2 regions of the Brevibacillus sp. FW301-21C12A genome follow, and region 2 is predicted to be linked to the other one. Evidence: a T-box and tRNA genes for the amino acid it is inferred to sense, from the RefSeq annotation. Region 2 holds a T-box; the other holds one or more tRNA genes.
The links. A T-box is a leader RNA that pairs with one kind of tRNA and senses whether it is charged. The one in region 2 lies ahead of serS (serine--tRNA ligase), so its partner is inferred to be a tRNA-Ser.
Positions count from the first base shown of each region.

Region 1: it has a tRNA-Ser gene. The T-box ahead of serS (serine--tRNA ligase) is inferred to sense a tRNA for this amino acid. The anticodon was not compared.

Region 1 is NZ_JBYTBG010000003.1:10,156-25,219, reverse strand. Features, by position in the region: gene AC3WQH_RS02895 (ABC transporter substrate-binding protein) at 1-253, opposite strand, end outside; gene AC3WQH_RS02890 (helix-turn-helix domain-containing protein) at 377-1,972, opposite strand; tRNA gene AC3WQH_RS02885 (tRNA-Leu) at 2,313-2,399, opposite strand; tRNA gene AC3WQH_RS02880 (tRNA-Val) at 2,411-2,486, opposite strand; tRNA gene AC3WQH_RS02875 (tRNA-Glu) at 2,589-2,662, opposite strand; tRNA gene AC3WQH_RS02870 (tRNA-Ser) at 2,667-2,759, opposite strand; gene AC3WQH_RS02865 (phospholipase A2 family protein) at 3,046-3,330, shown strand; gene AC3WQH_RS02860 (hypothetical protein) at 3,470-3,673, shown strand; gene AC3WQH_RS02855 (hypothetical protein) at 3,821-3,964, opposite strand; gene thiM (hydroxyethylthiazole kinase) at 4,170-4,982, opposite strand; gene AC3WQH_RS02845 (hypothetical protein) at 4,984-5,490, opposite strand; gene AC3WQH_RS02840 (RtcB family protein) at 5,721-6,902, opposite strand; gene AC3WQH_RS02835 (helix-turn-helix transcriptional regulator) at 7,122-8,429, shown strand; gene AC3WQH_RS02830 (WYL domain-containing protein) at 8,416-9,222, shown strand; gene AC3WQH_RS02825 (N-acetylmuramoyl-L-alanine amidase family protein) at 9,324-10,445, shown strand; gene AC3WQH_RS02820 (hypothetical protein) at 10,442-10,906, opposite strand; gene AC3WQH_RS02815 (YitT family protein) at 11,070-11,729, opposite strand; gene cobU (bifunctional adenosylcobinamide kinase/adenosylcobinamide-phosphate guanylyltransferase) at 12,007-12,573, opposite strand; gene AC3WQH_RS02805 (ABC transporter ATP-binding protein) at 12,587-13,363, opposite strand; gene AC3WQH_RS02800 (FecCD family ABC transporter permease) at 13,371-14,408, opposite strand; gene AC3WQH_RS02795 (ABC transporter substrate-binding protein) at 14,411-15,064, opposite strand, start outside.
Region 2 is NZ_JBYTBG010000013.1:4,502-19,565, reverse strand. Features, by position in the region: gene AC3WQH_RS10570 (hypothetical protein) at 1-142, opposite strand, end outside; tRNA gene AC3WQH_RS10565 (tRNA-Arg) at 771-847, opposite strand; gene AC3WQH_RS10560 (hypothetical protein) at 859-1,305, shown strand; gene AC3WQH_RS10555 (histidinol phosphate phosphatase domain-containing protein) at 1,286-2,284, opposite strand; gene AC3WQH_RS10550 (DeoR/GlpR family DNA-binding transcription regulator) at 2,278-3,078, opposite strand; gene AC3WQH_RS10545 (ABC transporter ATP-binding protein) at 3,062-4,081, opposite strand; gene AC3WQH_RS10540 (ABC transporter permease) at 4,081-4,869, opposite strand; gene AC3WQH_RS10535 (ABC transporter permease) at 4,866-5,711, opposite strand; gene AC3WQH_RS10530 (alkaline phosphatase family protein) at 5,748-6,581, opposite strand; gene AC3WQH_RS10525 (ABC transporter substrate-binding protein) at 6,571-7,668, opposite strand; gene aceA (isocitrate lyase) at 7,929-9,218, opposite strand; gene aceB (malate synthase A) at 9,255-10,862, opposite strand; gene serS (serine--tRNA ligase) at 11,348-12,628, opposite strand; T-box leader at 12,681-12,902, opposite strand; gene pdxT (pyridoxal 5'-phosphate synthase glutaminase subunit PdxT) at 13,039-13,614, opposite strand; gene pdxS (pyridoxal 5'-phosphate synthase lyase subunit PdxS) at 13,625-14,509, opposite strand; gene AC3WQH_RS10495 (D-alanyl-D-alanine carboxypeptidase family protein) at 14,619-15,064, opposite strand, start outside.

The DNA of each region.
Region 1 (15,064 bases), on a different contig from region 2:
CTTGGGCGACAATGCGCTTTGGCTCGGCCGGAATTTCAATTTCTCCGTTGACCGTCTTTACTTTACGGGTAGACGGCTTGGCCTCTCCGCTCGTCGCAGCCGTTGCCGCTGTTTGCCCCTCTACTGCGTTTTCCTGCGAGGCCCCGCTGCCCCCTCCGGCTCCACCGCAAGCCGCAAGCAATACCGCCATCGCCAATAGTAAGGCGCTCAGCATGCCAGGCGCTCTGTGTGCTCCAACCTTGTTTCTTTTCATCCTGTACAGCTCCTTCTTGCTAAAAATGGGAAACGACCTTATCAATAAAATCCGTACCCATCATAGCAAGCTTTTCCATACACCGTCTATTTCATAAAGTTGCCGTTTTTTCTGGACAAATGTTCACTCTGCGCCGCCGCGGAGCAAGCAATTTGTCTGGATGTGCAACTGGCGCTCTAGCGCCAAGCCGTCACTGCTCCAAAATTCGTTCAGCTCCAGCGCATACACCTGTCCGGGAGCCTTTTCGAAGGCTGGCAAGCTCAGGCCATGCACACCCGCCCCATGGTCATCGCGGGCATCAATGACAAACATATGGTCTGCGGCGTATTCGGGCAGCCTGTCTGCTGCAATCCAGAGATGCCGTCCAGGCACGAGCACGTCCCTGTGCACGCTCTCCGGCGGACGGAAGCCAAGGGCGTCGTACAGGTTGTACGCCCCTCTCGCCGTTTTGTTCCAGATGAAGACGCCATCGTGGCGCAGCTCGTAGACGGCGGCCGTGTCCCCTCTGTCGATCAGCTTTTGCAGTTGTTTTCTCGCAGTTTCGACCTGTGCCTGATAGCGCTCGATCCATCGCTCCGCTTCCCGCTCTCTGCCAATCAGCTTGCCGACCAGCCGAAGCTCCGCGAGCGGGTCCAGCTTGTCCCATTCCAGCGCCAGCACCGGGGCGATGTTTTGCAGTCGCTTCATCCTGCCAGGCGTGTAATAAAAGTAGGTCGGAGCCAGGACGAGATCCGCTTTCAGGTTGGCGAGCTGCTCGTCGTCGTATGCGCCGTTGACCGTCGGAACATTTTGCAGTTCCTCTTTTAACAGCAGCGCTCCGCGCACAAGCTCATCGTCAGTGGCGACAGGCGTGACACCGAGCGCAAGCAAATCGCCCACGAATTGAAAGGCGGCGATTCGCTTCGGAATCGGCCGACTGCGGAACTCGCCTGGGGACATGCCGGTCAGTTGCTTGAATTTTCGGCTCAAATACTCGCCGTTTGCATAGCCGACCTTCGCGGCAATTTCGTTGACCGTCATGGCCGACGTCAGCAAATGCTCTTTGGCGCGGTCGATCCGCACGCGATTCAAATATTCGGAATAGCCCCACCCCAGCTTTTTCGCAAACAAGGTCGAAAAATAGCTTGTATGAAATCCGGCCAGCCGCGCCAGCTCGGGGCGGGTAATAGGGCTTCGGTAGTTTTCCTCGATATAGGTTATCGCTTTCTGGATCGACGGCTCCCAATCCAGTTCAGGCGTAATTTCGTACTGAAGGGCAAGCTCCATCAGCTCTTTGAACAAGCGCTGGTGCTGCTTTTGCTCTGCCGTCTGGCCGTGGGCGGACGCTTGCTGGCACGCGTGCGAAAGCTCGTTCAGCAGCACATTTGCCCGATACGGCAGTCGATTCGTGACCCAGCCGCTCGCAGGCAAACAACTGCGGTCGTTGCGGTAGACGAGCTGCTCATCGTCGTGCTCCGCCAGCCGATAGCTCTCGAAGGACAGGCGGCAAACAGGCGGGCTCTCGTTTTTGTCGGCGCAGATCGTCACCGAGTGGCCCGGACGCAAAAGCACGATTTGTTCCGGGCCCAGCCAAACCGTCCGCTTGCCGTCCTGCATGCGCATTCGCCCTGACAGCGGGGCGAGCATCGTCGGGGACGAGAACGCCACTTCCAGGGACGGCTTCCCTTTTTCCCACGCCAGGAGACTGCACTCTTTTAAAACGTGAAGAACCGAGTCCATGCATGCAACCTCTTTCCTGCGTTCTCTTTCTTTTTAGTTTAGTTATACCATATCTTGCCCAAGCGACCTGTTGGGGCCACGTTTTTGGGGACAAGGTGCTGGCATGGCAGGGGGAGCCGCTTCAAGGAGAAGAAACGAACAACCCGCGAGACGCCTTGTACAATCAACAAGTCTCGCGGGCCACTTTGTCCATGCCTAAGCCGTTGGTGTTTGCCGTACGCTTCGGCCATTCCGAAACGGCCGCGCCGAATATGGCAGCGCCAGTGGAGAGAGCGCGAACGCCTAACAAAAAAGGCCCCTGCCTGCCACAAAAGCAGACTGGAACCTGTCGTTTACGATATGGTGCGGTCGAGAGGACTTGAACCTCCACGGTGTTGCCACCACTAGAACCTGAATCTAGCGCGTCTGCCAATTCCGCCACGACCGCAAATATGAAAATGGTGGAGGCTGACGGGATCGAACCGCCGACCCTCTGCTTGTAAGGCAGATGCTCTCCCGGCTGAGCTAAGCCTCCACTCTTCCCCGACAAAAGTCGGGTTCCAACCAGTTGTTGGGGCCCCGCAAAGTACTCGGCGTTGTTACAACGCATCCACTTCGCTTTGCGGGGGGAACTAGGTGACCCGTAGGGGATTCGAACCCCTGTATGACAGCGTGAAAGGCTGCTGTGTTAAACCGCTTCACCAACGGGCCATGATGGCGGATGGAGTGGGATTTGAACCCACGAGACGGGTCGACCCCGCCTACACGATTTCCAATCGTGCTCCTTCGGCCGCTCGGACATCCATCCAAATTTTCCGCTTGCCCTGTTCGCATATCGCTCGGGCAAGAACTAATCTATCATATCTAACAGCCGATTTCAAGGAGTATTTTAAAAGTTTTTCTGCGTGCAAATCTGTGAAAACGAAGCGGCTCCCCGCTGGCGTTCTCGTCCTGGCAGCGACCGCCATGACACCACCCTCTCTCCGCTCTGCCTCGCAAGTTTTTGCGTCAATTTTCGTGGAAATTGCCTAAAGCAACTTCCCCGCTTTTCCAATATGCTACCAATAATCATTGACGATGCGGAGTGATGGCTGGTGGGCAGAAGAAGACGGCGGGCAGGTCGGATTCCTTGTTTGTACGGAAACTGGTGCGGCCCGGGCTGTTCGGGGCCGGGCGCCCCGATTGACGATATCGACCGCTGCTGCAAAAAGCACGACCGCTGCTATCAAAAGCGCGGCTATTTTTCCTGTAGCTGCGACCAGGAGCTTTTGCGCTGCTTGCAAAACAAAATCGACATGAACACGGAAAAGGGCAGGGTGGCCGCGATGATTTCCGCCTATTTTTCCCGCTCCAAATGCATTCCGGACGACTTGAAATAGGCTGTTTTGCGAATTGTCACGATTGTCATTCTTCATACAAAAAATGGTAACACCTTGGACATGAATCTGCCATAACTCCCGTGTTTTTCCTTTGGCTTTTTTTGGTACTCTAGTGAATGTCCAAGGAGGGTACAAGGCCGTGGAAGTGCATATACGAACCGATGCCAGTGCAGCACTGACGTTAAAGAAAGAAATTATTTGTCATGGAATTTCCTGCTTTTATGTCCGCCCGTTTGAAAATGATCAAGTAGAATTTGTATTCCTCGCGCTCTCGGAGCACCAGAAGAAGCTGTTATCCTATACGCTGCGAAACTACAGCTACGCCCTAACTTACCTATCCTAATCCTAGCCATATAGCCACGATCATTTTCGTCCCCTGGGCAACCAGGGGATTTTTTACGGTACAAAAAAGCCATGCAAACCGCGCATGGCAAAGCGAAGCAACGGAGTGGCGGCTTGCGAGTAGCGGGCCGCTCTGTACAAAAGCCTGCTAGTTCCGCTTGTCCCGCGCGTGACGGCTCCGCACGAATGCCGCTACTTCCGCCTGTCCGGCATGTGGCCGCTTCCGCACGAATGCCGCTACTTCCGCCTGTCCGGCATGTGGCCGCTCCGCACGAAAACCCTTTACATCCATCTGTCCGTCACGCGGCCGCTCCGCACGAAGCCCACTGCATCCCCCTGTTCGTCACGCACCCACTCTCTTAGCTCTCTCCTTATCCGCTTCCTTCTTAAAATACGAAGAAATTTTAACTGGAACAGGAGGAATCCCCTCTCCCCCAACAACGACAGGCTGCCGCAAATCGCACGGACAGATGCCTGCACGCCTACACGCTTTTCGCCTACAGCCCCACCTGCTCGATAACCCCCAGGCGGTGCACATCGTCGGCGGTCACGACGGACAGGGCATTCAAAAACTGAATCTGGAAGCTGCCCGGCCCTTCGTCGGCCGTCTTTTGCGCGGCGAGCTGGGCGGCGACACCGTATGTGACGAGCGCGGCGGCTCCGGCTAACAGCGTGTCTTTTTCCACAGCGGCAAATGCGCCCATCACGGAAGTCAGCAAGCAGCCCGTGCCTGTCACTTTGGTCAAGATCGGATGGCCGTTATGGATGGCGTACACCCGGCTGCCGTCGGCAATGACGTCGACCTTTCCGGTAATCGCCACGACCGTTTTCAGCTTTTGCGCCGCCGCTTTTGCCAGCGTTGCGACGTCTCCGCCCGCCTCGCCTGCGTCCACGCCTTTGATCTCCCACGCCTCTCCGATGACGTTGGCAATCTCTGCCGCGTTTCCGCGAATGAGGGCCACGTCCAGCTCGCGCACGATTTTTTGCGCGGTTTCCGTGCGGTACGGGGTTGCGCCTGCGCCTACCGGGTCAAACAGCACCGGGACCTGGTGGCAGTTGGCCGAGCTTCCGGCGATCAGCATCGCTTCTACTTCGCGTTCGTTCAACGTTCCCATGTTCAGGACGAGTGCCCCTGCGATTTTCGCCATATCAGCGACTTCCTGCTCGGCGTAAGCCATGACAGGTGACGCGCCGAGGGCGAGCAAGCCGTTGGCCGTGAAGTTGGTCACGACAACGTTTGTGATGTTGTGCACCAGCGGATTGCGCTTTCGTACTGTTTCCAGCAGTTTGCCGATGGACTCAAGCTTCATCCTAGCGATCCCTCTCTTTCGTATCTGCAGACTGGGGAATCATCTTGAACACTTCCACAATCTCCCCCAGCTCCGGATGATCCTGTCTTACTCCTATGATGATATAGGATTGCTCGAGCGCAGGCAATTCGGGCATGGTGGCAGAAAGCCTCCACGCTGTTTTCTCACGGTCCGTCACGGTCGCCAGGAAGGAAACGCGTCCGGCCCTTCTTTGCAAAACTTCCACTTCCACAAGCGTGCCGTAAATCTTCAAGCGGTCATCCGGGTGGGCAATCCGGTTTTCCTCTACCCATTTTTCCTTTAATTCCTCAACTTTTAGCGACTTCCAGCGGTCGAGAAACTCCCAATCCTTCGAGTGCGGAAAAATATGCTTCGTCTGCTCCAGGAACGTGTTGTACTCTCCGTGAAGCTGATCGATGTATTCGTCCACTTCCTCCGAGATGACGCGGATGTGCTCCTCCCCGCACGTGCGAATGTGATGAGCCAGGAACTTAAAGGACTCGATCATGTCAAAGTTCCCCCACCCCCAAGGTTGTTCGCCGAAAACTCCCCCCCGGGTCCGGCACTTTTGGCAGGTGAAGTAGTAGTATGTAGCCATAGCTGTTCCCCTATCTCCCCTATTTGGTCTCTTTTCTCATATCGGTTGGGGAAGCGGTGCAATTTATGTTACATTCGAACCTATTTTGCCAAAAGGAAAGCAAAAGATGGCTCCCGCCCGGCAGCGGAAACCATCTCGGCTCATACTCCTTTGATCGCGACGAGCGGCTTGCACTTGGCTACGACTGTCGCCAGCTTTGCCCCCACGACGGAATCAATAATCTGATCCACGTCTTTGTACGCCTTCGGATTTTGGAAGTGGCCAGCCGGAAGCGCTTTGGTCGCCCCTTTGCGATGGACGAGCATCGGCGTGTTGCGGTGATATTCCTGCAAGGCGTAATTGTGCATCAAATCGTACAGGACCGGCGTGGAAAAGTCTTTTCCCAGCACGTCCCGGAAAGCCCGCTCGACCGCATAGCCGATCAGATGGCGGTTCACCACCGCGTAATTCAAGGCCGAGTACATCAGGTTCAAATATCGCTTGCCTTCCTCTGTATCAATCGGGGCGTAGACCAGGCTCGGCTCCGGATTTTCAATCCCCCACTTGAACATCGCTTCCTTGAAGCTTTTCGTGTAATCCCGTCCGAGCATGGCGCCCCAGGCGCGGGAGCCGGAGTGAATCATGATGACGACCTGCCCGTCGAACAAGCCCCATTCCTGTGCGATCTCCCGGTTGTCCTCCGCGATTTCGAGCGACTGGATTTCGATAAAATGATTCCCGCCGCCGAGCGTGCCGAGCTGTCCCCACGCTCTTTGCCACGACTTGGCCGGGATGTGCGCAAGCGCCGCGTGATCGAAGGCAAATGTATGCTTTTCCACATGAGTCAAGGAGCGGCTCACCCCGCCCGGCTCGCCCGCCGGCTCCGCCAAATACGCGGCAGGCAGGCCGTTCAGGCCATGCTTCACCACTTCTTCGAGGGAAATATCGGTGTAGCTCGTTTGCCCGCGCTCCGTCGTCGGCACGTACGTTTCAATCGCCTGAATCAGCTCGCGCTTCAATTGCTTGTCTTTCAGCTCATCCCGATGCAGCGGCGTCAGGTGCACGCGCATGCCGCAGCCGATATCCGAGCCGACAATCGAGGGCGACACAAACCCGTCATGCATATTCCAGACGGCCGTCGTCCCGATGCACGTCCCGATTCCGACATGGGCATCCGGCGTATAGGAAAAGTACACATTGCGAGGGATGCGCAAGTTATGTTCCGCCATCTCGAACACGCGCTGCCCAAATGTGGCAAACACTTCGTCATTGGCAAACACGTGAACGGAGCCAGCGCCAAGCTGCACTTCCCGATGGCAATTCCCGTGATCGATCGTTTTCATTTTCGTTGTTGCTCCTCTCCTTGCCGAGCCGCGCCAGCAGACAACGCGACGGCTTTCTCTTGCTGCTATCTTCGCTGATTTTTCCATGGCTGAACATGGCAAAAGTATTACGACCCGCTATTTTTGGCAAAATCGTCGCCACGTCTTGACTTGTGCTCCCCCGCTTTCGTAATATGAGGACTAATTTGGAAATTACCGCACAGATAAGGATGAATGCGGATGGCAAAAGAAGGCTTTGACAAAGAATTGCAGTTGCTGCGCCTGATGTTTTTGACCGCAGGGGCGTACAACCGCCAGCAGTTGGCGGAGCGGCTGGGCATTTCCGTCCATACGCTGGACAAAACCGTGAAAAAGCTCAGGGAGATTCAGTCCACCCTCTACCAGCACGTGACAGATAGCGAGAAAAAAGGCTGCTACGCGCAGCTTCGCTACAACTACTTTGCTGTGACAGACAATTTTTTGATGTTCCTCTACCACGCCAAATCGCTCAAGGAATCGGAGGTAGAGCGGCTGTCCCGCATCCTCGAGCAGCTCAGCCAGCAGCCGCGCTCGATCAAGGAGCTGCTGGACGCGTTTCTCGCGACTCCGACGGGCGAAGTGCCGGACGAAAAAACGTTGCGCCAGGACTTGAAATACTTGGAAGAGCTGGCCGTCATCAAAAAGAGCGGCGACGCGCGGCCTTATGTTTATCATTTTGACCAGGAGCTGTGGAATTCGCTCGCCGATGACGAGCTGTTGGACCTGCATGACTTTATCGACGTCATGGCCAACACCCAGCTCCCCGCTGTGCCCGGCTACCTTTTGCGCCATAAAGTCAAGCGCTGCCTGGACACCCGGCTCGAGCGCGAGGACTGGGCCGTCTTTTTGTACAAGTACCACTTTGTGTCCCGCATCCTCGACGAGCATCAGGCGCTGCTGCTCGCCACTGCGATCGCCGAGCAAAGAATGGTGGAATTTTGCTACTTCACGCCCAAACGGCGCAAATTTTACGATTCGCAAAACACGAACCCCGCCTTCCTGCGCGACTCCTCGGGCAAGCCGCAGAATGTATATCCGCTGCGGGTCGTGTTTGACCATCAGTACGGACGCTGGTATTTGCTCGCCCAGGAAAGCGAAAAAAGACCGCTGCGAAAGTACCGGGTGGAAGGGATCACCCAGCTTGCTCTCGGCCGACAGGCTGCGCCGGACGTTTTTTCGCGCATGCAGGCGCGCGTAGACGAGCGCATTCAACACAGTTGGCTGATTGATACGGGGGAGCCTGTGACGATCCGGCTGAAATTTTTCCAGCCCAAAGGGACGCCGCACTCGTTCATCAAGGAACGGGTCGAGGCCCAGGGCCAGTGGGGCGTGATTACGGAAGAGACGAGGGAAAGCTTCCTCTACGAAATTACGGTCAACAGCACGCTGGAGATCACGCCGTGGATTCGCAGCTTCGGTTCCAGTTGCGAGGTGCTGGAGCCGCTCTTTTTGCGCAGGCAATTTCAAAAGGAATGGAAGGAGCTGCTCGCTTACTATGAATCTGTTTGACAAAATCCACAACTATCAGCTCGTCACCCGGCTGGACGAGGCTGGCTTGTACCCGGTGACGTCGCACGAAAAGGCGTGGCTCGCCATGATGCTCAAGCACCCGGCGGCGCAAAGCTTTTTCGAAGCCGGGACGCTGTCCAAGCTGCAACAACTGACAGCCGCCTACGCGCCGGCTGACGAACGCGAGCTGTTCATCGAAAAAGCCGGAGCGCGAACCCGGAACGTCTGGCATCCGCTCGTCCGCAAGCTGCGCCGGATCATTCTCGGCAAAAACCACATCCTGATCCACGCGGGCACCCGAAACGGCCGGGCCTACCGCAACCAGCGCGGCGTCCCGTACAAGCTGGAGTACTCGCTCGCCAAAAAAGACTGGTATCTCATCTGGCTGACCTTCGATTCCGAGCATCTGCTCACAACGCCGCTGTCGCTCATCCGTTCCGCGAAGGAAATCTACGTCGAGGACGCGTGGTACGACAGTTTTTTGCCCGTGATCGAAAACATGCTCGCGGCGCGCCGACAAACGGCGAAAATTCAGGTCGTGCGCCGCTACAACCCGGAGCTGCAGCGCATTTTGTACGCCTTTTCCTGCTTCGACAAAGAAGTCGCCTACGACCCGGACACGCAGGAGTACACGATTACGCTCCGTTTTTTGCAAGACGAGCAGGAGTTTATTTTGTCGCGCCTCCGCTTTCTCGGTTTGCGGGTAAAAGTAGTGGAAAACGACCAGCTCAAACGGCGCATGGCCGAGTCGGCGGCAAACGCTTTGGCCCGCTACGCGCCTCCCCTTCACTAATTTCCTAAGCAAAATCAGGAAAAAATGCACTACTGGACGATTTCGTTTCCCTTTATCATTGTCCAAAGAGAGACAGACAATCGAGACCAGAGGTACACATCATGAAACTAACCGCAAAAACAGCGTCACTCCTGGGAGCGGGCCTGCTGACGGCGCTTTTGGCATGGCCCGCGCTCATGGAGCCGACGCAAGCAACAGCAAATTCTTCCCAGGCAAAAGTCGCCGCGACTTCCCTGAACGTTCGCAGCGAACCGTCCCTCCAGTCGTCCGTCGTCGCCACGCTGAAATACGGCACTACTGTGGCTGTCGTTTCGGAAGATTCCCATGGCTGGGTCAAAATCAAATACCAGCAGGCGAGCGGCTGGGTAGCCGGCTATTATTTGCAAAAAGGCAAAGCAGGCACTGCTGCCTCGCCAGCTCCTGCTCCCGTTCCTGCTGCGTCGGCAAGCAAAAAGACCGGGACCGTAGCGGCGGATGCCCTGCGCATGCGCAAAGGCCCTGGGCTGGAGCACGACATCCTTCATGTGCTCGCCATGGGCACACAGGTTGAGATACTCAAAAAGCAGGCCGACTGGCTGCAAACCAGAACCGCCGATGGAAAAACAGGCTGGGTATCGTCCATGTACATCCGCGAGGGGACAAGCAACCGCGTCGTAAGCAGCAGCAACAAGTCAGGCGGATTGCGGGGAAAAGTGATTGTCATTGATCCGGGGCACGGAGGAAGCGACGTGGGGACGCTCGGAACCAAATGGAGTACCGAAGAAAAGACGCTGAATCGGCAAACTTCGCTACTGGTGGCGAGCAAGCTGCGCCAGCGAGGGGCACAGGTGATTTTGACCCGGACGAGCGATGCACAAAAGCCTTCTCTCGCCCAGCGGGTAGCCATTAGCGAAGTGAAGGCGGCGGACGCCTTTGTCAGTATTCACTACAACTCCTCCACGAAGCCGAACAGCGGGACCTTGACGTTTTTTTACGCGCAAAACAAAGATTACGACCTCGCGCGAAGCATCGAGACTCGTCTGGCAGGCGGGATCGGCTTGAAGAGCAACGGCATTTCTTTCGGCGACTACCACGTTTTGCGCGAAAACGACAGGCCGTCTGTGCTTGTTGAGCTTGGCTTTTTGTCGAATCCGAAAGACGAGCAGCTCGTTCGCACTGCCGCTTACCAGGAAAAAGCAGTGCAAGCGATCGTGGACGGACTTGCCGACTACTTCGGCGGCTAGTGGTACGGCTGGATGCTGTAGGAGAACAGCCTGCGCTCGAACTTGCCTTTGGTGCCAATAAGCTGGTACCACGTTTCTCCGATCAACAGGTCCGTCGCGAAATCTTTTTCCAGCAGATGGGTGATCCGGTTCATGACCGCCTGCTCCTGATCGCTGGCTGTTTTGCAGGACAGCGCCAGCACAAAGTAGGACTGGTCCTCCTCCATCTCCAAAATTTGCAGGTAAGCATCGCCGCCATGCTTGAGGTTAAAGGCGTCGACGACTCGCGCCAGGCCCTGTCGCGGCTGGACTTTGAACTTGGCGGCTTCCTTCCAGTTTGCAATCAGCGAATCATACAAGGAAAATGTGAGAACGAAGTGGCGGGTGTAGTCGCTCGGATCAAACGCTTTCGGCTCCGCCTTTTGTTTTTTTTCCGGGATGACCACGAACGCTTTGTAGTTGCCAAAAAAACGATCGCTCATGCAGACCCCGTCCTTTCCGTCAGACAGCTTTACGTATGGGTTAGTATCCACTACTTCCCCGTGTCGTTATGTACAGGAACAGGGAAAAGGCCAAGTCGACTGGTAAACCGACCTGGCCTTTTTCGCGCTTTTGTATAGGCATGTTTTTCAACTGGATTTCTCATCATTGGTGTGTCATCGAGACGTTGCCATGTCCGTGCGCCTCTTCCTCCACAGCGATTCCTGCACCGCCGGCATTCACCGTCCAGGTAATCACTTGGCTGGAGATGACGACGGCCAAAATGGTGTAGAGCATCTCTTTCATCGGTACATACCAGAACGACAGGCCCAACACCATGGCGTCCAGCAACAGAAAAATCGTACCGATCGACAATCCTGTGTACTTGCTGAGCAACAGGGACAAAATATCGTCGCCGCCTGTCGCAGCTCCGTAGCGCAGAACCAGCCCGGTGCCGAGTCCGGTCAATACCCCGGACAACACAGAAGCGAGCGGCATCACTCTGCTCATATCCATCACAATCGGGGAAAACTGTTCGAACAGTTCATAAAACCCGGTAAACGCCAGTGAGGCAAAGATCGTGTCCCAGATGAACTGACGCCCTCGCACTAACCAGGCAACCAGAAACAGCGGGATGTCCAAGAGTAAAATCATCATCGCTGGCGACAGGTCAAAGGCGTATTTGGCCAGTAACCCCAGGCCGACGAAGCCGCCCTCAGACAAGTGGTTCTGAAAGTTGATGTGATAATACGCAAAAGCAAGCAAACATGCTCCAAACAAAATCATACCGTAACGTCGAGTAAATTGCAGCGCTCTCCTCATCATCGATTCCTCGCATTTTTGTCGGTTTTGGCACAGACGACCAACCGACTACGGAGGAACATCGCAAGTATAAGTCGCTACTCATACAAAGGGCCTCGCTTTCGTAGTAGGCTAGTCGTCCAAGTGACGGTCGACTACTACGAAGCTAGATGTAGGAGAGGTCATACCGTTTCCAGATCGTCCTATGGGGACGCATGGTATCCTGATCCTTTCCATTGCTTTTCTTATAGTATAGCACAAAAAAGGGAAAAAGACGACGCGAAACCGTCTTTTCCCCTGCCTAAAAGCGAAACGCCCTGCTTTTGAGTTCCAGCGGAATGCCTGCTGTGAGCAGAAACACCTGGTCGGCCACCGTCGCCAGCCGCTGATTCATCAAGCCTGCCAAATCGCGGAACATGCGCCCTAACGGATACTCCGGCACCAGTCCGGCCCCGACTTCATTTGTGACAAACAAAATCGTCCCGGGAAAGTCCTCTACAGCCGCAATCAGCTCGTCTGCCTGCGCAAGCGTGCGCGCGAACGCCTTTTCCTGCTCGTGGCGAATCAGCCAGTTGGACAGCCAGACGATCAGGCAATCGACCACGACGACCGCCTTTTTTTGCGCCAGCTCGTCCCGTTGCCCAAGCGAGCGGATCACGTCTGCGAGGGCGTAAGGCTCCTCGATCGTCTCCCAGCAAAACGCGCTCGTTCGCCTGCGCTCGCGATGCCTGGCTATGCGCTCCTGCAACTCCTCGTCAAAAGCTTGCGCGGTGGCGATATAGACGCCCGATTGCCCCAGATGGGCCGCGTATTTTTCCGCGAAGGTGCTCTTGCCGCTGCGAGCGCCGCCTGTCACGAGTACGATCATCTTTATTCCCCCATTACGACCCGGATTGCAGCATGATTTGCGGCAAACGGTGGACAGGATGCTCCATGACGATCGGCCGCGTCCCGTACACCGCCTCGATCCGGTCGCTTTGCAGCATGTCTGTTGGCGTGCCTACGCCGATCTGCTCGCCTTTGTGCAGCATCAGGATGCGATCGCAATAGAGCGAAGCGAGATTCAGGTCGTGAAGCACCGCGACCACGGTCACCTGCGTCGTCTTTTGCCACTTGCGCACAATGTCCATCAGTTGAATCTGGTAGCCGATATCGAGATAAGTCGTCGGTTCGTCCAGAAGCAGCACCTGCGGCTTTTGGACGAGCGCCTTGCCCAAGGCGACGCGCTGCTTTTCCCCTCCGCTCAGTTGATCCAGCGTGCGATCGGCAAGCGGTGTCAGGCCCAAAAGCTGCATGATCTCGTCGATGAGCGGCCCGACGTCTGTCTGTTCCTCGCCCAGCCAGTTTTGGTACGGGTAGCGCCCCATTTCCAGCACCTCGCGAACGCGAAAGCCGACCGGAGGCAGCCCCTCCTGTTCGAGTACGGCGAGAACCCGCGCCAGCTCCTTGCGCGTATAGCGGCCAACCGGTTTGCCCGCGAGCGTGATTTCTCCCGCATCAGCGGCAATCACACCGGAGAGCATTTTCAAAAGCGTTGATTTTCCGCTCCCATTCGGGCCGATGATGCCAAAAAACTCGCCCTGCTGGACTGTAAACCCGATCTCGCGCAGGACGGACACATCCTGGTAAGACTTTTGCAGCCCGCGCACTTCGATCATGACGCGACTACCTCCTTCCGATCCGTTTGTTTTGCTTCAGCAAATAGGCGAAAAACGGCGCGCCCAAAAACGCAGTCACGACCCCGAGCGGGATTTCTGTCGGCACGAGCAGCATTCGCGCCAGCGTATCCGCCCACAGCACGTACACACCGCCGCAGATGGTCGCCATCGGCAGCAAAATGCGGTAGTCAGGCCCGACCATCATCCGCACCAGATGCGGCACGACCAGCCCGACAAACCCGATGACGCCCGCAATCGAAACCGCCGCTGCAGTCAGGAGCGTAGAGACGAGCAAAATGATGAGCTTCGTCTTGTCGACGTTGACTCCGAGATGCGCCGCCTGCCGCTCCCCGAGCGCAAACAGGTTCAACGAGCGGGCATAGCCAAGCAGCACGAGCACGCCGATCAGCAAATACGGGACCAGGACGTACGTGAAGGCCCAGCCGCGAAACGACAGGCTTCCCATCAGCCAGAAAACGATCTCGTTCACCGTCTGATCCGACAGCGACACCATGAAGGACACGAGCGAGCCGAGAAACGCCTGAATGACGACGCCGGACAAAATCAGCGTCTCCGTCTGCAGCTTGCCTTGCGTCTTGGCGAGGGCAAGCACAATCCACAAGCTGACAAGCCCCGTCAAAAAGGCGACGACAGGCGTGCTCCACTCTCCAAGAACAGCGAACTGCAAGCCGAACAGGATCAGAAAAGCCGCCCCGACGGCCGAACCGGACGCTACGCCCATCGTGAACGGGTCCGCAAGCGGGTTGCGCAGCACGCCTTGAAAGCCCGCGCCCGCAAGCGACAGGCAAGCTCCGATCAAAATGGCCAGTACGACGCGCGGAAAACGCACCTTCATCACGATCTGCTCGGACGACTCCGGCCATGTCGCCGGAATCCACTCCGACATGCCGGGAAGCTGGTGCAAGAGGATGAGCCATACTTGCGAAAGAGGGAGCGACGCCGCCCCCATCGAAATGCTGACCACCACGGATACGAGCAGCACAAGGCTGCTCGCTCCTCCCCATATAAGCCATTGCTTTTTCATTTTTATTTCACCAGGTCAGGATAAATCGCTTTAGCTACCTCGATCAAACCTTGTGTAATGCGCGGGCCTGGGCGCGCCAGCAGGTTTTGGTCCATTCCTAACACTTGCTTCTCGCGGATCGCCTTCATCGTATCCCAGCCGTTGCGGTTTGCGATGATCTCTTCCAGCTTCGTGCCCGTCTTGTCATCCGTAATGCCTTTGGCGTACAAAATGACGTCGGGATCGCTTTTCAAAATCTTTTCCTCGCTGATCGGGTTCCAGCCCTCTGTGTCGGCCGCAATGTTCGTCCCGCCTGCCAGCGTCACCAACTCGTCGAGGAACTCCCCTTTGCCCACGGTCCAGCCTGGCGCAAACTCCAGGTACACTTTTTTCTTGTCTTCCGGCTTCACCGCTTTGACGGCTTCCTGTACGCGGGCGATATCCTGCTTCATCGCGGCGACGACTTTTTCCGCCTGCTCCTGTCGGTTGGTGATAACCCCCATCGTCAAAATGTTGTTCAGGATGTCATCCACTTTTTTCGGATGCGTGACGTACACTGGCATGCCGAGCGATTTCAGCTTGTCGGCAACCGGCTTTTCCATCGAAATTCCGCCGATGACCAGATCGGGCGACTGGGCGAGAATCGCTTCTTCGCTCGGCTTGACGACTCCGCCCAC
Region 2 (15,064 bases):
TCAAGTGCTTGACACCCTTGTACGCTTCGGCCTGAACTTGTGTTTCGCTTGTTATTGCTGTTTGACTTTTGCTTGCTGAAACTGGTGTGACAGCAAGCGCAAGCATAGAAAAAGCAAGGAATGCAGAAAGGAATTTTTTCATTTTGTACAACCCTTCTAAAAATGTAATTTTTTACAAGGCAAAATATAACATATTGTATTTTGTGAAGCAATAAAATTATATAATAATAAACTTATATAAAATCTCGTTAGTGTTGGATAAACGACTATACTTGCAGAAAATTGATTTTTCTAAATGTTATTCACAAATTATTAATATCACTTTATTAATATCACTATGCATACATCATTATGGTCCCATTCTGTTGAGGCATAGTACATAAAATGAGTTCCACTAATGATTACTTGCAACACCAACTGGCTTCGTAAAAAACCACTCGTCAAACTCATTTGAAAGTACATTGTATTTCACAAGCTTATCGAAGTACATTTCTTCATGTCCAATGTTTTTGCGCACCAGAAAAACTATACGATCCTCTAGACTTAGCATTGACGGAACAATATTATCGTTTTCAAATCCCCGTACAGGTAACTACTCTAATCATCATTTCTCCTCCAAATGATAAATTCGACACCTCGTTGGACAATTACACCAACAGTTTCATGCCGATTGAAACCACAGTAAACCTCATTTCAAAACATAAACTGCTGATTTTCAATCGCCCCATAAAAATAGAAAAAGCCTTGATAGCTCAAGGCTTTTTCATGTATGGCGTCCCCGAGAGGATTCGAACCTCCGACCTACAGTTTAGGAAACCGTTGCTCTATCCTGCTGAGCTACGGGGACATATATCGTTAGTGGCGTGGCAAAAGCATTCGGCTGACGCTTCACCCACCTTCTTATTATATGCACCCGACTACTTTTTGGCAAATCCAGCGGCCATCTTCGCAGCCTACTGCAACACGATTACACCACACGCCACCACAACCAAAAACATCAAGGCGCTACCAACACCTTCCCGGTTACGATTTATCGCCATGCGCATAGCAATTGTACTTGGTTGGGCGCCAGATCACGGGAAGGTTCCAAAAGCGAAATCACCGCCAACGCCAAAAACCTTGGAATCCCCGAATCCCAAGGCTTTTGGCATCAAAAAATACACCTGCCCAAATCAAACTACTTCCCCTATCCAGCCCACACAAACCGCCAATCCAATCTGGCCAAACAATCACAGCAACAGCCAGGCCCCCGCTCCACCCAGCACCTACAACCGGCTAACCGGCTCTACCGAATCGCCTTCATAACCCGTTGACGACCAGAAAAAGTAGCAACCTCCGCCACCCCAAGCGCACGAATCGTCTCCAAATTCGCCGCCACATACCTCCCGATATCGTCGGGAAAATGCGCATCCGACGAGAGCGTCAGCGGAACGCCATGGGCCACGAGAACGTCCAGAAAAGCCGGGCTGGGGCACATCTCCTGTACGGGATAGCGGTAATACAGCCCCGCGTTGATCTCGGTCGCCGTATCCGTTTCTTTCAAAGCGGCGGCGATTCTGTAGTAATACGAAACAAGCTCCGACTCCGCAGGGCGATAGGAGAACACTTTCAGATTGTCCAGATGGGCGACAAAGTCGAACAGCCCGCTTTTGACCATGCATTCGACCGTGTGGAAAAAGTCCGCGTATAGCTGCTTCAGGTCATGCTGCTCAAACAGATGGCGCGTCTCGGGATTGTCGAAGCCCCATCCGTGCAAAAAATGGACAGAGCCGATTACATAATCCCACGAAGCGCCTGTCAGCAAGCACTGCAATTCCGCTTCCCCGCCGACGAAGTAATCCGCTTCGATCCCCAGCCGCAGCTCCACGCCGCTTGCCGCCCAGCGCGGCTTTGCTGCCTCGATGGCGGCGCAAAAGTCGCCGAGGCTCTCGGTACACACTTGATTGAGCCAGGTGCGCTGCAAACGGCCCAAATCAGTGTCGCCAAGCTCCATAAACTGCTCAAAGTACGGACGGGCTTCGCGAAAGCGGTATAAATGATCGACAATCCCCACTTCCTTCAAGCCTTTGTGCAGCGCCTCCCGCAAATACAGATCGAGCCAGGACGGATCGTATGCGCCCAGAGACAAACGGTTATTTAATCGCGCCAGACTGTCCTGCAGCCAGGCGCGGGTATGTCGAGGTTCAGTCAACGGGTAAAAGTAGTCGAGAGCCGCATTGGTACGCTCGAGCCAACGCAACGAATAAGGCCCTTCTTCCAGATGAAGATGGTAGTCGATCAGCATGGGAAGTCTCTCCTTCGCGGATGTTCGCTTATCCATGTGGTTTGCATGCCCGACGAGAGCCATTCATCCGGCATCGGCTGGTCACAGACGACCGCGCTGACATCCGCCCAGCCGCAAATGCGGAAAAATTGCGTTTGGCCGATCTTGGAGGCGTCCCCCAATACGTAGACTTGCTCGGCGCGTTGCACCATCATGGTCGAGCACAACGTTTCTTCCATGTCGTAGTCGGTAAAGCCGTCAGCCGTCATTCCTCCGCAGGAAATAAACGCTTTGTCAAAATGAAAGCGCGAGAGCAGCTCGCACGTAAACGCCCCGGCGACGGATTGTTGCGCGGGATGGGTCAGGCCGCCCAGCATAATTACCTGCCCGTTGAATTGGTTCGCTTCCAACAGCTCGTTTAACAAAGAAGCGGCAGGCAGCGAATTGGTGACAATCGTCAACTGGTTTAGACCCTTGATCGCACGCGCCAGCTCCAGTGTCGTCGTCCCGACGTCGAGCGCGATCGTGTCTCCGTCAGATAAAAGCTCAGCCGCGATTTGCCCGATTTTCGTTTTCGCCGCCTGTTGAATCGCCTGTTTCTTTTCAAAGTGCGGCTCCCGATTCGCCAAATGATAAGGGATGGCTCCTCCGTACACTCGCTTTAGCATGCGCTGCTGTTCCAGTTGGTCCAGATCGCGTCGGATGGTCTCCGGCGTCACTGCCAGGCTTTTGGCCAGATTCATCACCTGAATTTTACCGTGGCGGTTCAGTTCGTCCAAAATCACTTGCTGTCGTTCTTCAGGCAATAGTGTCATAAAGCGGAATCACATCCTTGGGACATAAGTACAATGTTTTGGTTGCGCCTGCCTGCTCCGGCTCATAGGACAGGTGCAGGGAGTCCACCAGCACGGGAACTTCGCCAATGTTCAGCTCGTAACGGGTAACGTTGCCGAGCATGGTTACATGGGCAATATTTCCGGTCAAGCGGATGTCCTCCGCAGCCATCCGCTGTTCGCGAAACGTCTCCGGACGGATGGCGAAGCGTTCGGCTGCCGGAGCGGCCAGATCAGGCGCGATTCGGTTCAACTGCTCGGCGGTCAGTACGTTGTAATTCCCGATAAAACGGGCGACAAATTCCGAGCGTGGCTGGGTGTATATCTCATGCGGACTGCCGTGCTGAACGATTCGTCCGCCATTCATGATGTAGATGCGGTCACTGACAGCCATGGCCTCTTCCTGATCGTGCGTCACCAGCACCGTCGTCATGTTCAGCTCGCGTTGAATCGTGCGCAGTTGCTTTTGCAAATTTTTGCGAATCTGCGCATCCAGCGCACTGAGCGGCTCGTCCAGCAGAAGCACCTTGGGCCGCGTGACCAGAGAACGGGCGAGTGCCACGCGCTGCTGCTGACCGCCAGACAATTCACGCGGATAGTTTTGCTCTTTTCCCGTAAGCCCCACCAGTTCGATCATTTCCTGCACGCGCTGCCGAATGTCCGCCTTCGGGATTTTGTTCATTTCCAGGCCAAAGGCAATGTTTTGACTGACCGTCAGATTGGGAAAAAGCGCATACGATTGGAACACCATGCCGATCTCCCTGTTTTTGGGCGACACGTCTGTCACGTCTTTGCCGTCAATGTAGATCGTGCCCGTATCAGGGGCAGTCAGACCGCTGAGGATGCGGAGCAACGTACTTTTGCCGCACCCGCTGGGGCCAAGCAAGGTAACCAGCTCGCCTTTTTCAATGGCAAGCTCGAGCTGCTTCAGCACGTTTTGGCCGTGAAAGGTTTTGGACAGATGTTCGATTTGGACGTAACTCATCAAGAAACCTCCTTGCGTGCGAAACTTCGGCGCGTGAATTTTACAATCAGCCCGGTGATGACAGCCATCAGGGCAAAATAAGTGACGGTAATCGCGCTGGCGATATGCCCGCTTGTCGATAGCTTGGCGTACAAATACAACTGCAAGGTTTCGAATCTGCCGCCCACCAAAATGTTAATCAGGACAAATTCCCCGAACAAAATAGAGAACGACAAGAGCGCAGACACGAGAATCCCGGACATGATATTCGGAACGATAATCCGCACGAACGCCTGCCAGCGGCTCGCGCCCAGCAGCTCGGCCGCCTCCATCAACGAACGGGCTTGCAGAGCAAGCAGGCTGTTCCGCGTTCCTTGATACAGATACGGCAGCAGACCGACCAGATACGCTCCGGCCGTGATGAAAATCATCGGAATCCCGCTGCCTGAATAAGTGCGAATCAGGCCGACCGCCATAATGACACCCGGAACGGCGTAGGTGAGCATGACAAAAAGCTGAACGAGCCTCTCCAGCCGGGGAGCGTAGACGACGATTGAAAAAACAGCCGGAACGATAATGACGACGGCAGCGACAGTCGTCAGGGAGCTAAGCAAAAAGGAGCGTCCGAATGCCTGCAAAAACCGCGGGTCGCCATACAGCTCCGCGAACCATTTTCCCGTAAGCCCTTCCGGCAAAACCGTGCTGTTCCACTCGGTTGCCAGCGAATACAGCACGGTAGCCGCTACAGGCAAAAACAAATACAGCATGACCAACGCAAACGACAAGGACGGCAAACCAATCCGCTTCAAGACAAATCCCTCCGTATCTTCCGCGTCAGCCACTCGTTCACGAGCAGGGCTGCGGCAAGCGTCAGGCCGAGCAGGACAGCAAGCGCGCTACCAAGCTCGGGTCTGGCAAAAATGTCGCCGGAGACGAGCGCGCCAATCCGAATCGGCACGAGATTGTAGTTGCTCCCGGTGAGCGCGTAAGCCGAAGCATAGGCCCCCATCGCGTTGGCAAACAAAATGCTGAATGTGCCGACGATGCCTGGCAGCAGTACCGGGAAACCGATCCGCAGCCAAAAATTCCAGGGGCTTGCCCCAAGCAGCTCGGCCGCTTCCATCCACTGCTTCTGAATGGCGTGGTACAGAGGATACAGCAGCATCACTGCCAAAGGCAGTTGAAAGTAAATATAAACAAGCGTCAACCCGCTCCACGAATAAAGCGTAAACGATTGTCCGAAATCAATCCCCAGTTGCTTCGCGAGCAAAACAAACAGGCCACTGTTGCCCAACAGGACAATGAAGGCAAAAGCGAGCGGGATACCTGCAAAATTGGAGGTCAGGTTCGTAATGACGAGCACTCGCTGTTGCAGAGACTGCGGGAAGCGGGTAATCGCATAGGTAGCGAAAACAGCAGCGACGATTCCGATGAGCGAAGACAAGAGCGAGATGAGCACGCTGTTTTCAAACGCCTGCAAGTAGTACGGATTGGCAAAAATCTCGCGATAGTGACTGAATGTAAAACCGCCGTCCCCTTCGGCCTGAAAGCTCCCACCGATCATGGAAAACAACGGGGCGAGCAGAAACAGCGCGATTATCGCAAAAAACGGAATCGTCGTGACCAAAAGCATGCTGACAAATCGTTTCATCGCAAAAGCTCCTTTCTGAGCGGAAAAGACGCCCCCTCAGGGAGACGTCTTGCTCTGCCCGGATACCGTCAATGGCTGCATCGCTTCCGAGGGGGAGATGCCGAGCAGTTGGCAGGCAAGCGGAGCCACCTGCAATTGCGGGATCGCCACCTCGCGTATCCCCGGAGATACCCGGTTGCTGATGACAAACAGGGGAACGTCCCGGTCAGCGCTAGACGTACCGCCGTGATTTCCGTCCGCTGTCATTCCGTGATCGGCTGTTACGATTATTTGATAGCCCGCGTCGATCCACGCGGGAAGCACGTTTGCCAGGATCGAATCTGCCGCCAGAACGCGGTTGCGATAGCGCGCGGAATCAGCCGTATGCTTGTGGCCGTCATCGTCAATGTTCATGGAGTGGACGTAAAGAAAATCCGGATTGAATCCATGCAACAAAAAGTTGGCGTCGGCAAACAGGTGAGTATCCGGATAGTGATCTTCCCAGTAAAACATCCCGTGTTGTATCGGCTTGTCCGTGTTCAACTGGATGCGGTCGTGAAACGGGCTGAACGGAGCCTTGTTGTACAGCTCGCTCACCCAGCAATAAGCGGCAGCAGCGTTGGACATCCCGTTTTTGCGCGTCAGGTGGAACAGACTCTCCTGATGCGAAAGCCGCACCGCCTGATTGCTGGAAATCCCGTTTTTCCACGCAGGGGTTCCCGTCAAAAGAACCTCGTACAAAGGCCGGGAGAGACTGGGCAATTCCGAGCGAACCTGGAAGCGGGCAGCGAAGCCGTACTCGACCAGATGATGCATGTACCCCATGTGCGAGACAGCCGTGTCGAATCTCAATCCGTCGAGCACAATCATGGCGAGCTTGTTAGCGGACATGGATCAACACCTGCTCTTGCCATAGCTGCGGCAATTTTTTCGCTGTCTCTTCCCATGCATTCAAATTGCCAACCGGACGCGCATTTTTGTACATTTCTTCCGGGAGCAGCTTGGCCTTGGCAGACTCGTCAAGCTTGGCATTCGCGCGAATGGGTCTGGCATAGCCGCGAGCCAGATTGGACTGTCCGGCATCGGAGAGGATGTATTCACGTGCCAGCATCGCGGCGTGCGGATGCTTGGCGTACTTGTTGATAAGCGTAGCGTACCCGCTGCTGACCGATGCTTCTTCCGGGATGATGACGTCAAAGCGGTTTTTGTCGATTTTGTCACGGTAGCCGAGCGCGTTGAAGTCCCACACGATGGCGACTTCGATTTCGCCCTTTTCCAGATTGGCAAGGCTCGGGTCGCTCGTGCTGAGTCGCTTGTTTTTCGCCAGGTCAGCAAAAAAGTCAACGCCGGGCTGAATATTTTTCTCGTCTCCCCCGTGGGCATAAGCGGCGGCCAGAACGGCAAACTGCGCCTGATTCGCTTTCATGACGTCGCCAATCGCGATCTTGTAGCTTCCGCTTTTCAGATCAGCCCACGACTTGGGAGGATTTTGCACTTTGGTCTTGTCGGTGAGAAAAGCGAGCGTTCCAGTATAGCCGAGCACCCAGTGCCCTTCATCGTCCTTTGCCCAGTCGGGAATGTCGTTCCAGTAGGAGGTTTTGTAAGGCAGCGTCAGCCCTTTTTGTTTGGCTAACGGTCCAAATGCGATGCCCACGTCGCCGATATCTGCTGTGGCGTCTTCTTTTTCTGCTTCAAACTTGGCCAATTCCTCTGCGCTCGACATGTCGGTGTCCGTATGCTTCAAGCCGTATTCCTTCTGAAGATTGCCCCATGTCTCTCCCCAGTTTGCCCACGTGTCCGGCATCCCTACAGAGTTGACTTCGCCCTCCTGCTTCGCTTTTTCCACGATTTGCTCCAGGGTCAATTGCGACGTATCCAGAGTAGCGTCTGATTTCGTCTCGGTGGCACATCCGGCAAGCAGTAAAACGGATGTTACGACAGCAACGGTTCGTTTCCAGCCCAACTGGTTCCCTCTCATCTTTTAAGGCTCCTTTTCGTTTTTATTTGTGTTTGATCGTTTTGTTTTTTCGTCTATCATCGTAAACAACCAAAATGAAACTGATATAAATGGGTTGTAAAGAAGCGATTAAGACTCTGTGAAAAAAGAAAAGCGGCCCTCTGCTGCCAGAGAACCGCGTCGCGTCCGGAAAAAAGCGATGATCGTTTTCACTCTTGTTGAAAAACGAAGAAGAACTAGGGGTAGTCGCGCCCCTAGTCCGTTTATCGTGCTTCTTCTGTTTAGTTGTGAGCGAACTGCTCTTCTTCTGTCGACCCGGTCAAAGCTGTGGTCGAAGAAGTTCCGCCAGCGATCACTTGCGCTACTTCATCGAAATAGCCAGTGCCAACTTCACGCTGATGGCGAGTCGCGGTATAGCCGTGAACCTCGCTTGCAAATTCAGCCTGCTGCAATTCGGAGTAAGCAGCCATTCCGCGATCGCGGTAGCCGCGCGCCAGCTCGAACATGCCGTAGTTCAGGGCGTGGAAGCCTGCGAGCGTTACGAACTGGAACTTGTAGCCCATCTCTCCCAGCTCCTCCTGGAAGCGAGCGATCGATTCCTCGTCGAGCTTTTTCTTCCAGTTGAAGGACGGGGAGCAGTTGTAGGCCAGCAGCTTGCCTGGATATTGGGCATGGATCGCTTCTGCAAAGCGGCGTGCTTCCTCCAGGTTTGGCTCGGAAGTTTCGCACCAGATCAGGTCTGCATACGGAGCGTAAGCGAGTCCGCGGGCAATCGCCGCGTCCAGCCCCCCGCGGAGGCGGAAAAAGCCTTCTGGAGTGCGCTCGCCGGTGAGGAACGGCTGGTCTTGCGGATCGACGTCGCTCGTAATCAGGAAAGCGCCGTTTGCGTCTGTACGCGCTACGATGATGGTCGGAACGCCCATGACGTCAGCAGCCAAGCGAGCGGAAATCAGGTTGCGGACAGCAGCCTGCGTCGGGATCAGCACTTTCCCGCCCATGTGGCCGCATTTTTTCTCGGAAGCGAGCTGGTCTTCAAAATGCACGCCGGCAGCTCCCGCTTCGATCATGCTTTTCATCAGCTCAAACACGTTCAGTGGCCCGCCGAAGCCCGCTTCCGCGTCAGCGACAATCGGAGCAAACCAGTACGTATCTGTACCGCCTTCGGATTGGTCGATCTGGTCTGCACGCTGCAGAGCCTGGTTGATTCTTTTTACGACATGAGGAACGCTGTTTGCCGGGTAGAGGCTTTGATCGGGATACATTTGACCGGAGAGGTTCGCGTCTGCCGCCACTTGCCAGCCGCTCAAGTAAATCGCCTTCAGTCCCGCTTTTACTTGCTGGATGGCCTGATTCCCGGTCAAAGCCCCCAACGCTTTGATGTGATGCTCGGTATGCAGCAGGTTCCACAGTCGCTCCGCACCCAACCGAGCCAACGTATGCTCGATTTGCACAGACCCGCGCAGACGGTAAACGTCCTCAGCCGAATACGTCCGGGTAATTCCCTGGAAACGCTCGGTTTGCCAGCTTTGTTCAATCTGTTGAATCGCTTCCTGCTTTGTTTGTTTGCTCATTTTCTTTTTCCCCCACTCGTTTTTTTATGATTGTTATTAAAGATAGCGATAGCCCGGTACAGTCAGAAAATCCTCGAAGTCGTCCTCTGTCACCAGCCTCAGGAACAGCTCGCCGGCAACCTGAAATTTGCTGTTTTCATAACGTTCCTGGCCAATCGCTTGTTTCAATGCCTGCAATTCCTCGCTCAGCCATTGCTTGACCAGACCCTCGGTGATCTTTCGGCCATCCTGGAGCACACCTTGTCGATGGCGAATCCAGTGCCACACCTGAGCCCGGGAAATTTCCGCGGTCGCCGCATCCTCCATCAGATTGTGGATCGGCACTGCGCCATACCCGCGCAGCCACGCTTCGATGTACTGCAAGCCTACGCTGATGTTGGTGCGCACGCCTTCTTCTGTGATGACGCCCTCTGGTACAGCCAGCAGGTCGCTTGCCGACACCTGCACATCCTCGCGTTTATACCAGATTTGGTTCGGCTCTCTCATCAAACGGTTGAAAACTTCCATCGCCACAGGCACCAGTGCGGGATGGGCTACCCACGTGCCGTCGTGCCCGTCGTAAGCTTCCCGCTCCTTGTCAGCGCGTACTTTGGCGAGCGCTTCTTCATTTTTGACCGGGTCGTTTTTCACCGGAATCTGGGCCGCCATCCCGCCGATGCAAGGAGCCTGGCGTTTGTGGCACGTTTTCACCGCCAAAGTGGTGTAGGCCCTCATAAACGGAACCGTCATCGTCACTTGCGCCCGGTCAGGGGTGATGACATCCGGCTGATTCCGCAGCTTTTTAATGTAGCTGAAAATGTAATCCCAACGCCCGCAATTCAGGCCTGCACTATGCTCCCGCAGCTCATACAAAATCTCATCCATCTCAAAGGCAGCGAGAATCGTTTCGATCAGAACCGTCGCCCGAATCGTCCCGCGCGGAATATTCAGCTCCTCCTGAGCGAACACAAATACATCGTTCCAGAGGCGCGCTTCCAGGTGGCTTTCCAGCTTCGGCAAGTAGAAGTACGGGGCTGTCTTGTTCGCGATCAAGGCATCGACGTTGTGGTAAAAGTAGAGGCCAAAGTCGAGCAGGCTGCCGGAAATCGGCTTTTGATCGAGAAGGATGTGTTTTTCGTCGAGGTGCCAGCCACGCGGCCGTACGATCAATACCGCTGTCTTCTCATTGAGGGTGTATTGCTTTCCTTCCGGGCTGGTGTATGAGATGTTGCGGCGGACAGCGTCCTTCATGTTGATCTGGCCTTGAATCGTATTTTCCCAAGTAGGCGAGTTTGCGTCCTCAAAGTCTGCCATGAAGAGACGTGCGCCCGAATTGAGTGCGTTGATAACCATTTTGCGGTCGCCGGACGGCCCGGTAATCTCCACTCGGCGATCCAGCAGATCATGCGGAAGCGGAGCTACCGTCCAATCTCCGTTGCGAATCTCGGCTGTTTCCGGCAAAAAGTCAGGCAGTTGCCCCGCATCTATTTTCAATTGGCGTTCCTCGCGAGCGGCAAGCAATTGCTGCCTTCTGTCGCCGAATTTTTGCTCCAGCTTGATGACGAACTGGATCGCTTCCGGTGTGAGAATATCCTCGAAGCCGGAGCGCATCTCGCCGGTAATCTGAATTTCCAGCGGATATGGATTGGTTGGAATCGTAGTCAAACCTGTTCACCTTCCCTTGATAACATCTGAATTATTATGGTACAGATCGAATTTTTCCGAATTATTATAGTACAGAAGGTTCAAAAAAAATGGCTTAATCCTGATATCCGCTGCCACTGCAATGACTGCAGCTCACATGTCCGTCCCCCAAGCAATGATGGCAAGCCGCTCCGTTGTCATCATGACCAACGCCTCCGCATCGTGGGCAATTCTGTTCGCCGTTTCCTTCACACCGATAGCAGTCCATTTCCCATTCCCTCCATATCTGTATTAAAACAATATTCTTTTGATTTGTTTTTATTATATAACAGAGATTAGTACAATGCAACACAATTTTCTAAAAATTATAACTGTATTAGAACACATTTTCCAAGCTGCCTTTTCCCCCTGCTCTCTCGCCTTTTCGCCGCCCAAAAAGAAAGCAGCCTCTGATCCAAACAAAGATCAAAGGCTGCTGTGCTTATTTATGGGGTTCTTCCCCCCGCTTATTTCGGCTCGATTTTTGCTACTCCGCCCATGTACGGACGCAGCACTTCCGGAATGGTGATGCTTCCGTCCGCTTCCTGGTAGTTTTCCAAAATCGCCGCTACTGTACGGCCGATGGCGAGGCCCGAGCCGTTCAGTGTATGCACGAATTCCGGCTTCGATTTGGTGTCGCGGCGGAAACGAATATTGGCGCGGCGAGCCTGGAAGTCTTCGAAGTTCGAGCAAGACGAGATTTCGCGGTACGTATTCGAGCTTGGAATCCATACCTCCAGATCGAATTTCTTCGCTGCCGTAAATCCGAGGTCGCCCGTGCACATGCTCATGACACGGTACGGAAGTCCAAGCAGTTGCAGTACCTTCTCTGCGTTTTTCACCAGCTTATCCAGCTCATCATACGAATCTTCCGGTTTGACGAATTTCACCAGCTCCACTTTGTTGAATTGGTGCTGGCGAATCAGCCCGCGTGTATCGCGACCAGCCGATCCCGCTTCCGAACGGAAACAAGCGCTGAAAGCAGCATAGTATCGCGGCAAATCTGCTCCATCCATAATTTCATCCCGGTGCATGTTGGTGACAGGCACCTCTGCGGTAGGAATCAGGAAGTAGTCTGGTCCCTCCAGCTTGAAAGCATCTTCCTCAAACTTCGGCAACTGTCCGGTTCCGGTCATGCTTGCGCGGTTTACGATGTATGGCGGGATGACTTCCTCGTATCCGTGCTCAGTGGCATGCAGGTCCATCATGAAGTTCATCAATGCGCGCTCCAGGCGAGCTCCCAGTCCTTTGTAAAAGACAAAGCGGCTTCCGGTTACTTTTGCAGCCGTCTCAAAATCGAGAATCCCTGCCTGGCTGGCCAGCTCCCAATGCGGTTTGGTCTCGAAGCCAAAGCTGCGCGGCTCGCCCCACGTCCATGCCACCACGTTGTCGTCTTCAGAAGTCCCAATCGGCGTGCTTTCGTGCGGCAGGTTTGGCAAGCTCAGCAAAATGAATTCCAACTGCTCATCCAGCTTGCGCAGCTCTTCGTCCAGCTTCTTGATGCGTTCGTTTACTTCTTTCATTTCCGCGATCAGGTGGTCGGCATTCTCTTTGTTCCGCTTCATGACTGCTACTTGCTCAGACACGGTATTCCGTTTATTTTTCAGCGCCTCTGCTTCCTGAATCACTTGGCGGCGTTTTTCATCGACCTCTGCAAATTGATCCAGAGCGGAAATATCTTCATTGCGATGCGCCAAACGGCGTTTTACTTCCTCCAAATCTTGCCGCAGTACTTTTACGTCCAACATGTTCGAATCCCTCCGAATCCATAATAAAAATGCAAAAAACACCCGTCCCCTAATAAGGGACGAGTGTTGTGTACCCGCGTTGCCACCCTCGTTGATACATGCCCAACCCTGGCGCATCTATCCACTCCATCCGTCATAACGGGACGGTTCCGGGCAAAGTTCATTCCTTTGCCACTCCGAGATGGATTCCCTCACATACCGGATCGGTTCGCACCTACCACCGACTCTCTACACCAGGTTGATGTGAAGTACTTGTTCTCATCATCGCATTCTCATTCATACATACTTCTATTGTTAACTGTACTACAGGTTCTATACGTATGTAAAGGGCGCTCCGCCATCATCTTGTACCAAAAAGAAAAGACCGGCATTTTGTCAATGCCGATCTTTTCATGCAAGCTTGGCTTTTATTAGCTTCTGTATTCTTTCACCATGTCGAGGAAGTATTTGTGCAGTCTTGCATCTTCCGTCAATTCCGGGTGAAAGGCGGCCGCCAGATAGTGGCCTTCTCGTGCTACCACGATCTTTTCTTCGTACTTGGCCAGCACTTCTGCGTTTTCTCCGACTTCCATAATATATGGCGCCCGGATGAACACTGCCGGGTAATCTGCACCCACACCAGCCACAGGCATTGTCACCTCGAAGCTCTCCTTTTGGCGGCCAAACGCGTTGCGCTCCACCTTGATAGCCATCAGCCCGAGATGGCAATCATCTTGCCCCTCGATCTGTTTGGCCAAAAGAATCGCGCCTGCGCAAGTGCCGAAGATCGGCTTTCCTGCTTTTCCGAACTCTTGGAGCGCCTCCATGAATCCGTACTTGTGCATCAGCTTGCTGATCGTCGTGCTTTCTCCGCCTGGGAGAACCAATCCGTCCAGCTCGTCCAGTTCTTCCACCTTTTTTACGGGAACGGCTGTCGCCCCTGCTTCTTCCAGCATGCGCAAGTGTTCTGCTACAGCCCCTTGCAAAGCGAGTACACCGATTTTCATTCTGCTCACCTTACCAGCCGCGCTCTTGCATGCGGTCTGCTTCGCGAATTTTGGAAATCTCGATTCCCGTCATGGCGCTTCCCAGACCTTTGGATACGCGAGCGATCAGTTCGTAGTCTGTGTAGTGCGTAGTCGCTTCAACGATCGCGCGGGCGAATTTCTCCGGGTTTTCCGATTTGAAAATCCCCGAGCCGACAAACACGCCGTCAGAACCGAGCTGCATCATCAGCGCCGCGTCTGCCGGAGTCGCTACGCCACCAGCCGCGAAGTTCACTACAGGCAGCTTGCCGGTTTTGTGTACTTGTTCCAGCAGCTCGTATGGGGCACCCAGATTTTTCGCTTCTGCCATCAGCTCATCGTAAGACATCGCTTGCACTTTGCGGATTTGAGCCATCATCGTGCGCATGTGGCGAACGGCTTCTACGATGTTTCCGGTTCCTGGCTCGCCTTTGGTACGAATCATGGACGCCCCTTCACCGATACGGCGAAGAGCTTCGCCCAGATCACGCGCGCCACATACGAACGGCACGGTAAATTCTTTTTTATTGATGTGGTACAAATCATCTGCCGGGGTCAAAACTTCGCTCTCGTCCAGATAGTCGACACCCATCGATTCCAGTACGCGCGCTTCGACAAAGTGTCCGATACGAGCTTTTGCCATAACAGGGATCGAAACAGCGTTCAGTACTTCCTCCACAATGCTGAGATCAGCCATACGAGCTACTCCACCGGCTGCACGAATGTCAGAAGGTACGCGTTCCAATGCCATGACAGCTACGGCACCGGCAGCTTCAGCAATTTTTGCCTGCTCAGCGTTTACGACGTCCATGATGACGCCGCCTTTTTGCATCTCAGCCATACCTTTTTTTACGCGGGACGTTCCTACTTGTACCATGTGAAAATTCCCCCTACATCATGAAGTCAGAACCGTAACTGTTATGCTCTGTTATGGTTCCTTGTTATCGTCATTGTAAACGATAGATGAGGGGGAAAACAACCATTATTTAATTTCCTGTTCCGCTACTGAACAAATTGCTGAAAAATTGAATGATGCTGCGGAAGAACAAACGAATCCAGCTCGCCTCTTCGACTTCCTGGCTGGCTACTATATCTGCGCCTGCTTTTGCCGCGTCTTCCGGCTGCAGGTAGTCGGCGTCTTTCGCTCCTTCTTCTTTCAGTACGAGCTTACCGACCACCTGGCCTTGCTTGATTGGTGCGGTCAGCTCTTGATACGTAACGGTTGGCGTGAATTTTGTCTCTGCTCCGATTTTGGTCAGCATGTTTACTTCGGTGGCAGTTACTGCGGGTACGTTGAGTTCTACTCCGTTCGTTACAGGTGCAGTTTCAAAACCTTTTACAGAAACATTTTTGTCCAATTGCTTCGTTAATTTGAAATTGCTGAATCCATAATCATAAAGCTTTTTTGTTTCCACGAAGCGTTTTGTTTTGC